DNA from 2 places in the Ralstonia sp. RRA genome. Region 1 is predicted to be linked to the other one. Evidence: predicted binding sites of a transcription regulator. Region 1 holds the regulator's gene; the other holds the start of a gene.
The links. Region 1 encodes LexA, which represses DNA repair genes until DNA is damaged. Its sites were predicted from a motif close to ACTGTATNNNNATACAGT; they were not measured.
Positions count from the first base shown of each region.

Region 1 (5,928 bases):
TAGACAGCATCGTCGTGAAGGTTACTGGTACCTCGGCGCACGGCTCGCGCCCGGAAGAGGGCGTGAATCCGCTACCGCGCCTGGCGCTGTTCCTGCGCGCGGCGGATCTGGGGCTGGCCGACAATGCCTACGCCCATGCCGTGCGCTACCTGACCGATCTCTACGGCACCGACTACCTGGGCAACACTATCGGCGTCGCCTACAAGGACGATTTCATGGGCCCGCTCACCATCTCGCCTACCGTGATCGGCGACAAGAACGGCCGCGTGGAGGTGACTGCCAACGTGCGCATGCCGCGTGGCAAGACGCCCGACGCACTGCGCGGCGAGATTGCCGGCAAGATCAATGCATGGGCCAACGCCAACCACGTCGCGCTGGAAATCAACCACGACCAGGGCAACTGGATGGCACGCGATCCGAAGGGCGCGTGGTTGTCGACGCTGCTCAACATCTACGGCGACACGACGGGTCTGGACGCCAAGCCTGTGCCGACTGCCGGCAGCACCACCGCCAAGCTGATGCCGAACGCGATCAACTTCGGTCCGGCCATGCCCGGCAAGAAGTACACCGCACACAACGCCAACGAGTACAAGGAAGTGCCGGATCTCGACCTCGATATGCAGATGTTCACCGAGATGCTGGTGCGCATCGGCAACCTGCCGTCGATGCAATAAACGTCGCACGATCGCCATGAAGATCATCCGCGCCAAGTCGTTCACCGCAGAGCGCGCCTGGGGTGCGCTCGACATCGCCAATATGGGTGGCATCACGACGCGCCTGCATTGGACCGATCAGCCGTATCGCTGGCACGTGAACGATGGTGAGGAGGTCTTCGTGGTGCTCGACGGTACCGTCGACATGCGCTATCGAGAGGCTGGCGCGGAGAAGGTTGCGGTGCTTGAGCCGGGTGACATCTTCTTTGCGGGCATTGGCTGCGAGCACGTAGCGCATCCACGCGGTGCGGCGCGGATTCTCGTGGTGGAGAAAGCTGGCAGCGTGTAGATGCTGGGTGGTGGGTTGCGGCGCAAAAAAAAGCCCGCAATCTGCGGGCTTCGAATTCAGCGATCTCAATTGCCCCTGAGGGCACTAGCAATACTACTGTCACGCACGCCAAACAAAATCCGGGTAAACGTCCGTTTTGCCAGCGAAACATTCGCGAATGTGGCGCTGCATCAACATGCGGACTGAAAAAACAGCCCGCACAAATGGCGGGCCGAAAATCAGTTGAAGAAAGCCCTGTCCTCAGGGCCCGGCCAGTGTATGAAATCAGTTGCGGCGGCAGCATTGGGGAATGCCCTGATCGGGGCCACTAGGTGACGCACTGGCATCAATAGTGTTCGGCGCCAGCCGGGCGTGCCGCTGTCGGAATGGCGTCCAGCATGCGGCAGATCGCGGCCATGCTCCCGACCATCGTGCGGCGTTGTTCCCCCTGATAGATGCGCACGCCCTGGGTTTGGCGGTAGGGCACCGGATGCACCGGGCGGCGGGAAGACATCGATCCGAGTCGCATGGCAGACCTCGTGAGTTCGGGTGAAAAAGCGGGCGGCAAGACTCTGCCCCGGCGAGCCGACGGCTCACCTCCGGGTAGGGCAAGCAACAAGGGAAAGCGGCGCGCGAGCGCCTCAGGCTTACGGGGCGGCTGGTCGGATCAGGCCGACAGCCAAGCCCTCCAGATGAAACTCGTCGCGATCCAGATCGACGTGGATCGGCTCAAAGTCTGGATTCTCGGCAATCAACTCAACATGACGGCCCTTGCGCTGGAAGCGCTTGACCGTGACGTCGTCACCCAGGCGAGCAACGACAATCTTGCCGTTGGAGGCTTCAGTCGCGCGCTGCACGGCCAGCAGGTCGCCATCCAGGATGCCGGCGTCGCGCATGCTCATGCCGCGCACTTTCAGCAGGAAGTCCGGTTGGGCCGAGAACAGTGACGGATCGACTTGGTACTGCCGATCAATATGTTCGGCGGCCAGGATCGGGCTACCGGCAGCCACACGGCCAACCAGCGGCAACGTCAATTGCATCAGGCCCATCGACGGCAGCGAGAACTGATGCTGGCTGGCGTCATCGCCCATTGCACGTAGCCGGATGCCGCGCGAGGCGCCAGGCGTCAGTTCGATCACGCCTTTGCGCGCCAGCGCCCGCAGATGTTCTTCAGCGGCATTGGGCGACGAGAAACCAAACTCCGCGGCAATCTCAGCGCGGGTGGGCGGAAAGCCGGTGCGCTGGATCGTCTGGCGGATCAGGTCGTAGATCTGCTGCTGGCGGGGGGTGAGGGTGGCCATTGGCGTACTGTATATTTGAACAGGTGCTGTGATTTTATACAGTGACGCGGGAAGCGCAAGTGATTTCGTTGCGGCATGTTGCGCGGGTGCGCCGCAGCCTCTGACCCAAGTCAAAACCTGTGCGGCTGGTTAGAAGCTTATGCGCAATCCATACAGGCGCGGCTGAGGGGAATCGCATAAAATCAAGGCCTTGACCGTATTTTGCACTGCCACATAGCCCGATTGAACCTCGTTGGGCTGGCCAAACGTCACCATGTCCGCATTCAATCAAGAGACCGTTCTGAGCGTCCATCACTGGAACGACTCCCTGTTCAGCTTCAAGACCACGCGCGACCAGGCGCTGCGCTTCCACAACGGCCACTTCGTTATGATCGGCCTGGAAGTCGAGGGCAAGCCGCTGATGCGTGCCTACAGCATTGCCAGCCCGAACTACGAAGAGCATCTGGAGTTCTTCAGTATCAAGGTCCAGAACGGCCCGCTCACTTCGCGCCTGCAGCACCTGAAAGTGGGCGACAAGCTGCTGGTGAGCAAGAAGCCGGTCGGCACGCTCGTGCTGGATGACCTGCTGCCTGGCAAGAACCTCTACCTGTTCGGTACCGGCACTGGTCTGGCGCCGTTCATGAGCATCATCCAGGACCCGGATACCTACGAGCGCTTCGAAAAGGTCGTGCTGCTGCACGGCGTGCGCCAAGTGAGCGAGTTGGCCTATGCCGACTTCATCACCAGCGAACTGCCGAACAACGAATTCTTCGGCGACCAGGTGCGTGAGAAGCTGATCTATTACCCGACCGTCACGCGCGAGCCGTTCCGCAACATGGGCCGCCTGACGGACCTCGTGGACAACGGCAAGCTATCCGCCGACATTGGCCTGCCGCCGATGGACCCGGCCGTGGATCGCGCCATGATCTGCGGCAGCCCAGCCATGCTGGAAGACACCTGCAAGCTGCTCGATGCGCGTGGTTTCAAGATTTCGCCGCGCATGGGTGAGGCCGGTGACTACGTGATCGAACGCGCCTTCGTCGAGAAGTAAGCGCCGCTGCTTCTGTTGCAAACGCCGGCCTGAGTGCCGGCGTTTTGCTTTAGCGCTTGCCCAAGGGCAATCCCGCGTCGGCAAAGGAGGGGCGCGCGGATACAATGCGCGCCTCGTCCACCACGCATGTTCGCAACGATGTCCTTGCCTACCATTGCTATCCTCGCTACCGGCGGCACGATCGCTGGGTCCGCTGATGATGCTGGCGCTGCCGCCCGCTACCGTGCCGGCGCTGTGCCCATCGATCAATTGCTTGCCGCCAGCAAGCTTGGGTTGGAGCGCATTGCCAATGTGCGCGCCGAGCAGGTCGCACAGATTGATAGCAAAGACCTGACCTTCGATGTGTGGGAGAGACTGGTCGCGCGCATCCGCCACTGGATCGACGTCGAGCGCGTGGATGGCGTGGTCATCACACACGGCACGGATACGCTCGAAGAGACGGCCATGCTGCTGCACCTGACGCAGCAGACCGATGTGCCCATCGTTGTGACCGCCGCGATGCGGCCGTCGACCTCGCTGTCGGCGGATGGTCCGCTGAACCTGCTGAACGCCGTGCGACTGGCGGCCAGTCCGGCCTCGCGGGGGCGCGGTGTGCTGGTGGCGCTCAATCAGCGCGTGCATGCGGCACGTGACGTACAGAAGGGGCACACCTACGCGGTGGAGGCGTTTGTCTCGCCCGATAGTGGTCCGGTGGGTTTTGTGCTGGACACGCAGGTGCAGTTTTCGCGCGCGACCCAGCGCCCAGCATCGGCTGACGTGCTGCCGATGCCGCAGGCGGGTCAATGGCCGTGGGTCGAGGTGCTGGCGAGCTATGCGCAGCCGGATGCGCGACTGGTCGATACGCTGGTCGCGGCCGGCGTGAAGGGGCTGGTGATTGCGGCCACTGGTGCGGGCTCGATTCACACGAATCTCGAGGCCGCACTTGAGCGCGCTAGCCAGCAAGGCGTGTTTGTGCTGCGTTCGACACGTACCGGCGCGGGCGTCGTGCCCGCGCAACCCAATGGGCAGGGCTGGGCCTCCACGGGCACGCTCAATCCGTACAAGGCGCGCGTGCTGCTGATGCTGCTTCTCGCGGCGGGGCGTGCTCAGGCAGAAACTGCCTCCCTGCAGCAAGTCATTGATCGGTATTGAAAAAATCGCCAAAGCCTGCGTATAATGGCAAGCTAACCAACCTTGCTGCACCGGAGTGTGACGCCCGGGCGGCTTAATCCACAAGGAGCGTCAATGCGTCATTACGAAATCGTCTTCATCGTCCATCCGGACCAGAGCGAGCAAGTGCCTGCGATGATCGAGCGCTACAAGAGCACGGTCACCACGCAAGGCGGCCAAGTGCACCGCGTCGAGGACTGGGGCCGTCGTCAACTGGCCTACATGATCCAGAAGCTGGCCAAGGCTCACTACGTGTGCATGAACATCGAGTGCGGCAAGGAAACCCTGGCTGAGCTCGAGCACGCGTTCAAGTTCAACGACGCTGTGCTGCGTCACCTCATCGTTCAGACCAAGAAGGCTGAAACGGCTCCGTCGCCGATGATGAAGGAAGTGGCACGCGAAGAGGCCAAGAAGGCCGCCGCTCAGACCGAACAGGCCGCCTAATGCCGCGCGGTGCGGCGACCGTTTGATCACGCGCCGCGAGCATGAACGGAAACCCCGGGGACAACGCCATCAACCGCCTGCAGCTCGTCGCCACATTGGTCGAGCGCGAGGTGATGCGATACACCCCAGCCGGCGTGCCCATCGTCAATTGCTTGCTGACCTACAGCGGGCAAGCGATGGAAGCGCAGACGGCGCGACAGGTCGAGTTTTCGATCGAAGCGCTGGGTGCCGGCAAGATGGCCTCCGTTCTGGACCGCATCGCGCCGGGCACCGTCCTGGATTGCGTTGGATTCCTGGCTCGCAAGCACCGCAGCAGCAAGGCACTGGTCTTTCACATCTCCGGATGTAACGTATTCGTAAAGGATTGAATCATGGCATTCATGAACAAGAAGCAGCGCGACGCGAAGAACAAGAAGCGCTTCACGCAGCAAAACCCGCTGTTCAAGCGCAAGAAGTTCTGCCGCTTCACCGTGGCAGGCGTTGAGCAAATCGACTACAAGGATGTCGAAACGCTCAAGGACTTCATCGGCGAGAACGGCAAGATCACTCCGGCCCGCCTGACCGGCACGCGCGCGATTTATCAGCGCCAGCTCGATACGGCCATCAAGCGCGCGCGTTTCCTCGCGCTGATGCCGTACACCGATCAGCACAAGAAGTAATCGGCGCGGATAAGGAGAAAAACGATGCAAGTCATTCTGCTGGAAAAAGTCATCAACCTGGGTAACCTGGGCGACGTGGTGCGTGTGAAGGACGGTTACGCCCGTAACTTCCTGATCCCCCAAAAGCAAGCACGCCGTGCAACGGCTTCGGCGATCAAGGAATTCGAAGCTCGCCGCGCTGAGCTGGAAAAGCTGGCCGCTGAAAAGCTGGCCGCTGCACAAGCCGAAGGCGAAAAGCTGAACGGCCTGACGCTGCAACTGTCGCAAAAGGCTGGTGTGGATGGTCGTCTGTTCGGCTCCGTCACCAACCACGACATCGCTGACGCACTGGTTGCGCAAGGCTTCAAGGTCGAGAAGGCGCAAG
Region 1 covers NZ_CP146091.1:1,956,153-1,962,080, reverse strand. The annotation lists gene V6657_RS09665 (dipeptidase) at 1-674, shown strand, start outside; gene V6657_RS09660 (cupin domain-containing protein) at 691-1,002, shown strand; gene V6657_RS09655 (hypothetical protein) at 1,328-1,510, opposite strand; gene lexA (transcriptional repressor LexA) at 1,629-2,282, opposite strand; gene V6657_RS09645 (ferredoxin--NADP reductase) at 2,536-3,312, shown strand; gene V6657_RS09640 (asparaginase) at 3,451-4,443, shown strand; gene rpsF (30S ribosomal protein S6) at 4,537-4,905, shown strand; gene priB (primosomal replication protein N) at 4,947-5,273, shown strand; gene rpsR (30S ribosomal protein S18) at 5,277-5,564, shown strand; gene rplI (50S ribosomal protein L9) at 5,589-5,928, shown strand, end outside.

Region 2 (5,928 bases), 1.4 Mb from region 1:
CGTCCGGGTTCTTCAGCATCAGCTTGAAGGCTTCGGTCACCTTCTCTGTGGTGGCACCGCCGCCCACGTCGAGGAAGTTGGCCGGCTCGCCGCCGAACAGCTTGATGGTGTCCATCGTGGCCATGGCCAGACCGGCGCCGTTCACCAGGCAGCCAATGTTGCCGTCGAGCGAGATGTAGGCCAGGTCGAACTTCGAGGCTTCGATTTCGGCCGGATCTTCTTCATCCAGATCGCGGTACGCAACGATTTCCGGGTGACGGAACAGCGCGTTCGAGTCGAAGTTGAACTTGGCGTCCAGCGCGATGACCTTGCCGTCGCCGGTCAGGATCAGCGGGTTGATTTCCGCTTGCGAAGCGTCGGTTTCCCAGAATGCCTTGTACAGGCCTTGCAGGGCTTGGCGGGCTTGCGCGATCGAAGCGTCCGGCACGCCGATCTTGCGGGCGATGTCGTCAGCGTCAGCGTCGGTCAGGCCGGTCGACGGTTCGATGATCAGTGTGTGGATCTTTTCCGGGTGCGATTCGGCAACTTCTTCGATGTCCATGCCGCCTTCGCTCGAAGCCATCAGCGCGACCTTCTGCGACACACGGTCCACCACCAGCGACACGTACAGTTCCTTCTTGATGTCCGCGCCTTCTTCGATCAGCAGGCGCTTGACCAGCTTGCCTTCCGGACCGGTCTGGTGCGTCACCAGCGTCATGCCCAGGATGCTGCTGGCGTATTCCTTGACCTGGTCGATGCTCTTGGCAACCTTCACGCCGCCGCCCTTGCCACGGCCACCCGCATGAATCTGTGCCTTCACGACCCACACCGGGCCGCCCAGGGTTTCAGCAGCCTTGATGGCCTCGTCGACCGAGAAGGCCGGAATGCCGCGCGGAACCGGCACATTGTATTTGCGCAGGATTTCCTTGCCTTGGTACTCATGGATATTCATGCGTGTTTCCTTTGCTAGGCAGAGTGAGTGTGATGAATGTTAAGGATCGAAAAAAGCGCGCGAGCAGCGCGACGCCCTTCAGGACGAGGGCTCTGGCGACAGCTCGGTGCGTGGCGGTTGGGTCTTGGTTTCGGGCTGGTAGGCATACCAGCGCGGATAGTGCTTGCGGACCACCTCGCCCTCGAGATGCAGGGCATGGCAGCCGTGGAGTTGGTAAGGCGGCTTTTCGCCGGGCTCGATCGGTCGGAGGTCGTTGGAGTTGTCGCGCACCGGAAAGACGTCGCCCGCAAAGGCCTGAATGGCGGCGGTCGGCAGCACGCCGCACAGCTCGGTCAGGTGCGTACAGCCCACCACGCCGCCAAGTCTCTCACGCGAGGCCTTTCGAAAACCCTTCATCAGGTTCAGGCCGATGAGCTTGCGGTAGGCCGGGCCAATCGTGTCGCAGTGTGTGGGGTACGGCACCCAGTCGGAGCACGCTTCGGCGTCGACGACGTTCATGCGGGTATCGATGGTCACGCGCAGCCACAGGTCATGCAGCGGCTGGCCTTCGGGGCGGACACCGCCGCTGGCCAGCGGGATATCGCGGGGCTTGGTGTCGGTCAGGCGCGCTTCGATGTCCCACAGGCCGTCTTCCCGCAAATAGGCCTCCACCGTGATGGCACGGCGGTGGCGCATGACGCGCGGGACGGGAGCAGACAGAGGCATGGACCAGACAGACCGATAGGACCGATGGAGGCGGCGCACGCGGATCTCGCGCATCGCCTACGGGACGTCTGCAGCAGCGCATCAGCCGCCACACACGAACACAACCGCCCTGCAACCGAAGTAGAGGACGGTATCAAAGCCGTGGATTTTAACACGTCGTTACGACTGTACTGCGTCGTATGCTGCAATGCGGTGCTGGAAGGGTTGCAACGACCGCCCGAGGTGCAACCCCTTGGATCGGCACGCAAACGAATTGTCCGCGCAAATTGTCGAGAGATCGCCGACGTTTAGTCGGATTCGTCACCTTCGCCCAGCCATTCATCTGCGCCCAAGATGATGCGCGAGACCACCGAACGAGAGAATCCGCGCGCCATCATGTAGCGGACTTGCTTGGCGCGCTCGGCCAGATCGGCCGGTGGGCGGCCGAAGCGCTTATCCCAGAGTGCCTTGGCCCGCGCCACCTCGGTACTCTGCAGTTGGGCCTTCACCTCGCCCAGCGTTTCTTCGCCGAGCTGGTGGGTTTTCAGTTCCTGCATCAGCCGGGCGGTACCGTAACGGCCCGCACGGCGGTGCACCACGCTTTCAGCGAAGCGTGCATTGGACAGCCAGTTCTCACCCTCTAGCCAATCCAGCAGCGCGTCCACCTCCTCTGCAGATTCGGCGTGCGGTGCCAGTTTGCGGCGCAGTTCAGCACGGCTATGCTCGCGCCGGGACAAATAACCCAGCGCGCGCGCCTTGAGTGACAGCGGTTGACGCGGCAACGGCATGTGGCTTCACGCCCCAAAGAAAAACGCCCGCCGTTGGGGGACGGCAGGCGTATGAAGCTCGATAGAGCCGCCGATCTGCGCCGACGGCCAACCCAATTACTCTTCCTCGACCTCGACTGCGGCCGCCACGACAGCACCCATCGGCGTCACGCCCAGTGCCTCGCGAACCTTGTTCTCGATGTCGCGGGCCAGGTCAGGGTTCTCACGCAGGTATTCGCGGCAGTTGTCACGGCCTTGGCCGATACGCTCGCCACCGTAGCTGTACCAGGCGCCGGACTTCTCAACGATCTTGGCTTCGACGCCCAGGTCGATGATTTCGCCCTCGCGCGAGACGCCCTGACCATAGAGGATGTCGAAGATGGCTTCGCGGAACGGCGGTGCCACCTTGTTCTTGACGACCTTGACCTTGGTTTCGTTGCCGACCACGTCATCGCCCTTCTTGATCGAGCCAATGCGACGGATATCCAGGCGCACCGAGGCGTAGAACTTGAGCGCGTTACCGCCCGTGGTGGTTTCCGGCGAGCCGAACATCACCCCAATCTTCATGCGGATCTGGTTGATGAAGATGACCATACAGTTGGTCTTCTTGATGGTGCCGGTCAGCTTGCGCAGCGCCTGGCTCATCAGTCGGGCTTGCAGGCCGGGCAGCGCGTCGCCCATTTCGCCTTCGATTTCCGCCTTCGGCACCAGGGCGGCCACCGAGTCGATCACGATCAGGTCGACCGAGCCCGAACGCACCAGCGCGTCGGCAATTTCCAGAGCCTGTTCACCGGTGTCCGGCTGGGAGATCAGCAGGTCCGGCACGCTCACGCCGATCTTGTCTGCGTAAGTGACGTCCAGCGCATGTTCTGCATCAATGAACGCGCAGGTACCGCCCAGCTTCTGCATCTCGGCCACCACCTGCAGCGTCAGCGTGGTCTTACCGGACGATTCCGGACCGTAGATTTCAATCACGCGGCCGCGCGGCAGACCACCAACGCCCAGCGCCACGTCCAGCCCCAGCGAGCCCGTGGACACGACCTGGACCGGCTCCACCTCGGCATCGCCCATCTTCATGATGGAGCCCTTGCCGAACTGCTTTTCGATCTGCGCGAGCGCGGCAGCCAGCGCCTTCTGCTTTTCTGCGCTCATCGTGGCTGCCTTCTTGCCGTCTTCCATGGTCGTCCTTCGTGCGATTTGGTGTATAAATGGGCCGCAAGGGCCGATGATTCCTGCGTTTGTTCGCAACAGCAGATCAGCTGCACGGCCTGACGCTGGAACCAATCTTGAATACTTTAGCGCCGCCAAGACTACAGCACCGCGAGTTCGGAGTACTGTATAAAAAACCAGTGGTTTTGACAAGCCTCCAGCGCAGCGATTGCGCAACAACACGCGTGAAAACAATGTAGCGGGCGGAATGGGCCGGTCAGACACCACGCCCGAGCATCGCGGGGAGACACGCATGCGCATCCTGATTGCCGAAGACGACGCCACCCTGGCCGACGGTTTGACCCGTTCGCTGCGCCAGGCAGGCTACGCCGTTGACCGGGCCGAAGATGGGGCCGCCGCCGATGCGGCGCTTGCCACGCAAACGGCCCAGACCTATGACCTGCTGATCCTCGACGTGGGGTTGCCGCGCCTGTCGGGGCTGGAGGTGCTCCGTCGCCTGCGTTCACGCGGGGCCATGCTGCCGGTGCTGATCCTGACCGCCGCAGACAGCGTGGAAGACCGCGTCAAGGGCCTGGACCTGGGCGCCGACGACTACATGGCCAAGCCCTTCGCCCTGTCCGAACTGGAGGCACGCGTGCGCGCCCTGGTGCGGCGGGGTACCGGTGGCGGCGCCACGCTCGTCCGGCACGGCCCGCTGGCGTTCGACCAAGTTGGCCGCATCGCCTATATCCATGACCAGATGATCGACCTGTCGGCGCGTGAGATCGGGCTGCTGGAGATCCTGCTGGCGCGCGTGGGCCGGCTGGTGTCGAAGGAGCAACTGGTCGACCATCTGTGCGGCTGGGGCGAAGAAGTCAGCAACAACGCCATCGAGGTGTACGTCCACCGCTTGCGCAAGAAGATTGAGGTGGATGGCATCCGCATTGCCACCGTGCGCGGGTTGGGCTATTGCCTGGAGCGCGCTGCCGCCCCCGCCAACCCTGCCACTGCCCATGGCTGATCGGCTGGCCTGGCCGTGGCGTCGCCACCGGATCCCGCGCGCACCGCGCCCCGGCGTTGCACCCCAGGCTGACGACCGCGACCTCGCCGATACCCTCCCCCATCTCGAAGACGCCACCACCGGGCCCGTCGCCCGATCGCTGTTCGGCGAGATTCTCGACTGGATGCTCGCGCCGCTGTTGCTGCTCTGGCCGATGAGCATTGCGGTGACGTACCTTGTGGCCAAGTCGATCGCGAATGCACCGTACGACCGCGCGCTGGAATCGAGCGCCATCGTGCTCAGCCAGCAGCTGCGCGAGGTGAACGGGCGCGTGACGCTGCAGTTGCCGATCTCCGCGCGCGAGATCCTGCGTGCCGATGAGACCGACAACATCTATTACCAGGTGCTCGGCGAGAGTGGCGAGTTCGTCTCGGGCGATCGCGACCTGCCGCTCCCCCCGGAAGAAGACGCCAATGCCGGCAGCCTCGTGCAATTGCGCGACGACCGTATCCATGGCACAGAGATCCGCGTGGCGTATACGTTTGTGCAGCGCCCCGGCATGACCGGCGGCAAACCCGCGCTGGTGCAGGTGGCGGAAACGCTCGACAAGCGTGCGCAACTGGCCAACGAAATCATCAAGGGCGTGATCCTGCCGCAGTTCGTGATCCTGCCGCTGGCGGTGATTCTGGTGTGGTTCGGACTCACGCGCGGGCTGGCGCCGCTCAATGCGATTCAGGAGCGCATCCGCGCGCGCAACCCGGGCGACACCAGCCCGATCGACGAAGGCGCCGCGCCGCAGGAGCTGACACCGCTGGTGGCATCGTTCAATGACCTGCTCGGGCGGTTGGAGCAATCTGTGCAGACGCAGAAGCGTTTCATTGCCGATGCCGCGCACCAGATGAAGACGCCGCTAGCCGGCCTGCGCATGCAGGCGGAACTGGCGCAGCGTGAACAGTCGCCCGACGAGCTGCGCCGCACGCTCGCCCACATCGCCGACAGCTCGGACCGCACGGCGCACCTCGTCAAGCAACTGCTCTCGCTGGCGCGCATGGAGAACATGGGCGCGACCGACGGCATGGTGCCGCTTGATATCTGCGCGCTGTCGCGGCAGGTGGTGGCCGACTGGCTGCAGAAGGCATGGACCAAGCAGATCGACCTCGGCTTCGAAGAGCCCGGCCCGCCGGTCATGACGTCCGGCAACGCGACGATGCTGGCCGAGATGCTCAACAACCTGCTCGACAACGCCATCCGCTACACGCCTGACGGCGGTCACGTGACAGTGCGCGTGACGACTGCGCCGTTCGAGCCGTTCGTGTTCATCGACGTGGACGACACCGGCCCCGGCATCCCCGTGGCGGAGCGTGAACGCGTGATGCAGCGCTTCTATCGCATTCTCG
Region 2 covers NZ_CP146091.1:529,748-535,675, reverse strand. The annotation lists gene sucC (ADP-forming succinate--CoA ligase subunit beta) at 1-931, opposite strand, end outside; gene V6657_RS02620 (DUF2889 domain-containing protein) at 1,010-1,636, opposite strand; gene recX (recombination regulator RecX) at 1,924-2,403, opposite strand; gene recA (recombinase RecA) at 2,500-3,561, opposite strand; gene V6657_RS02605 (response regulator transcription factor) at 3,845-4,552, shown strand; gene V6657_RS02600 (sensor histidine kinase) at 4,545-5,928, shown strand, end outside.
Region 2: a site for LexA is predicted at 3,716-3,733, ahead of recA (recombinase RecA). Genes of this name have one in related genera too.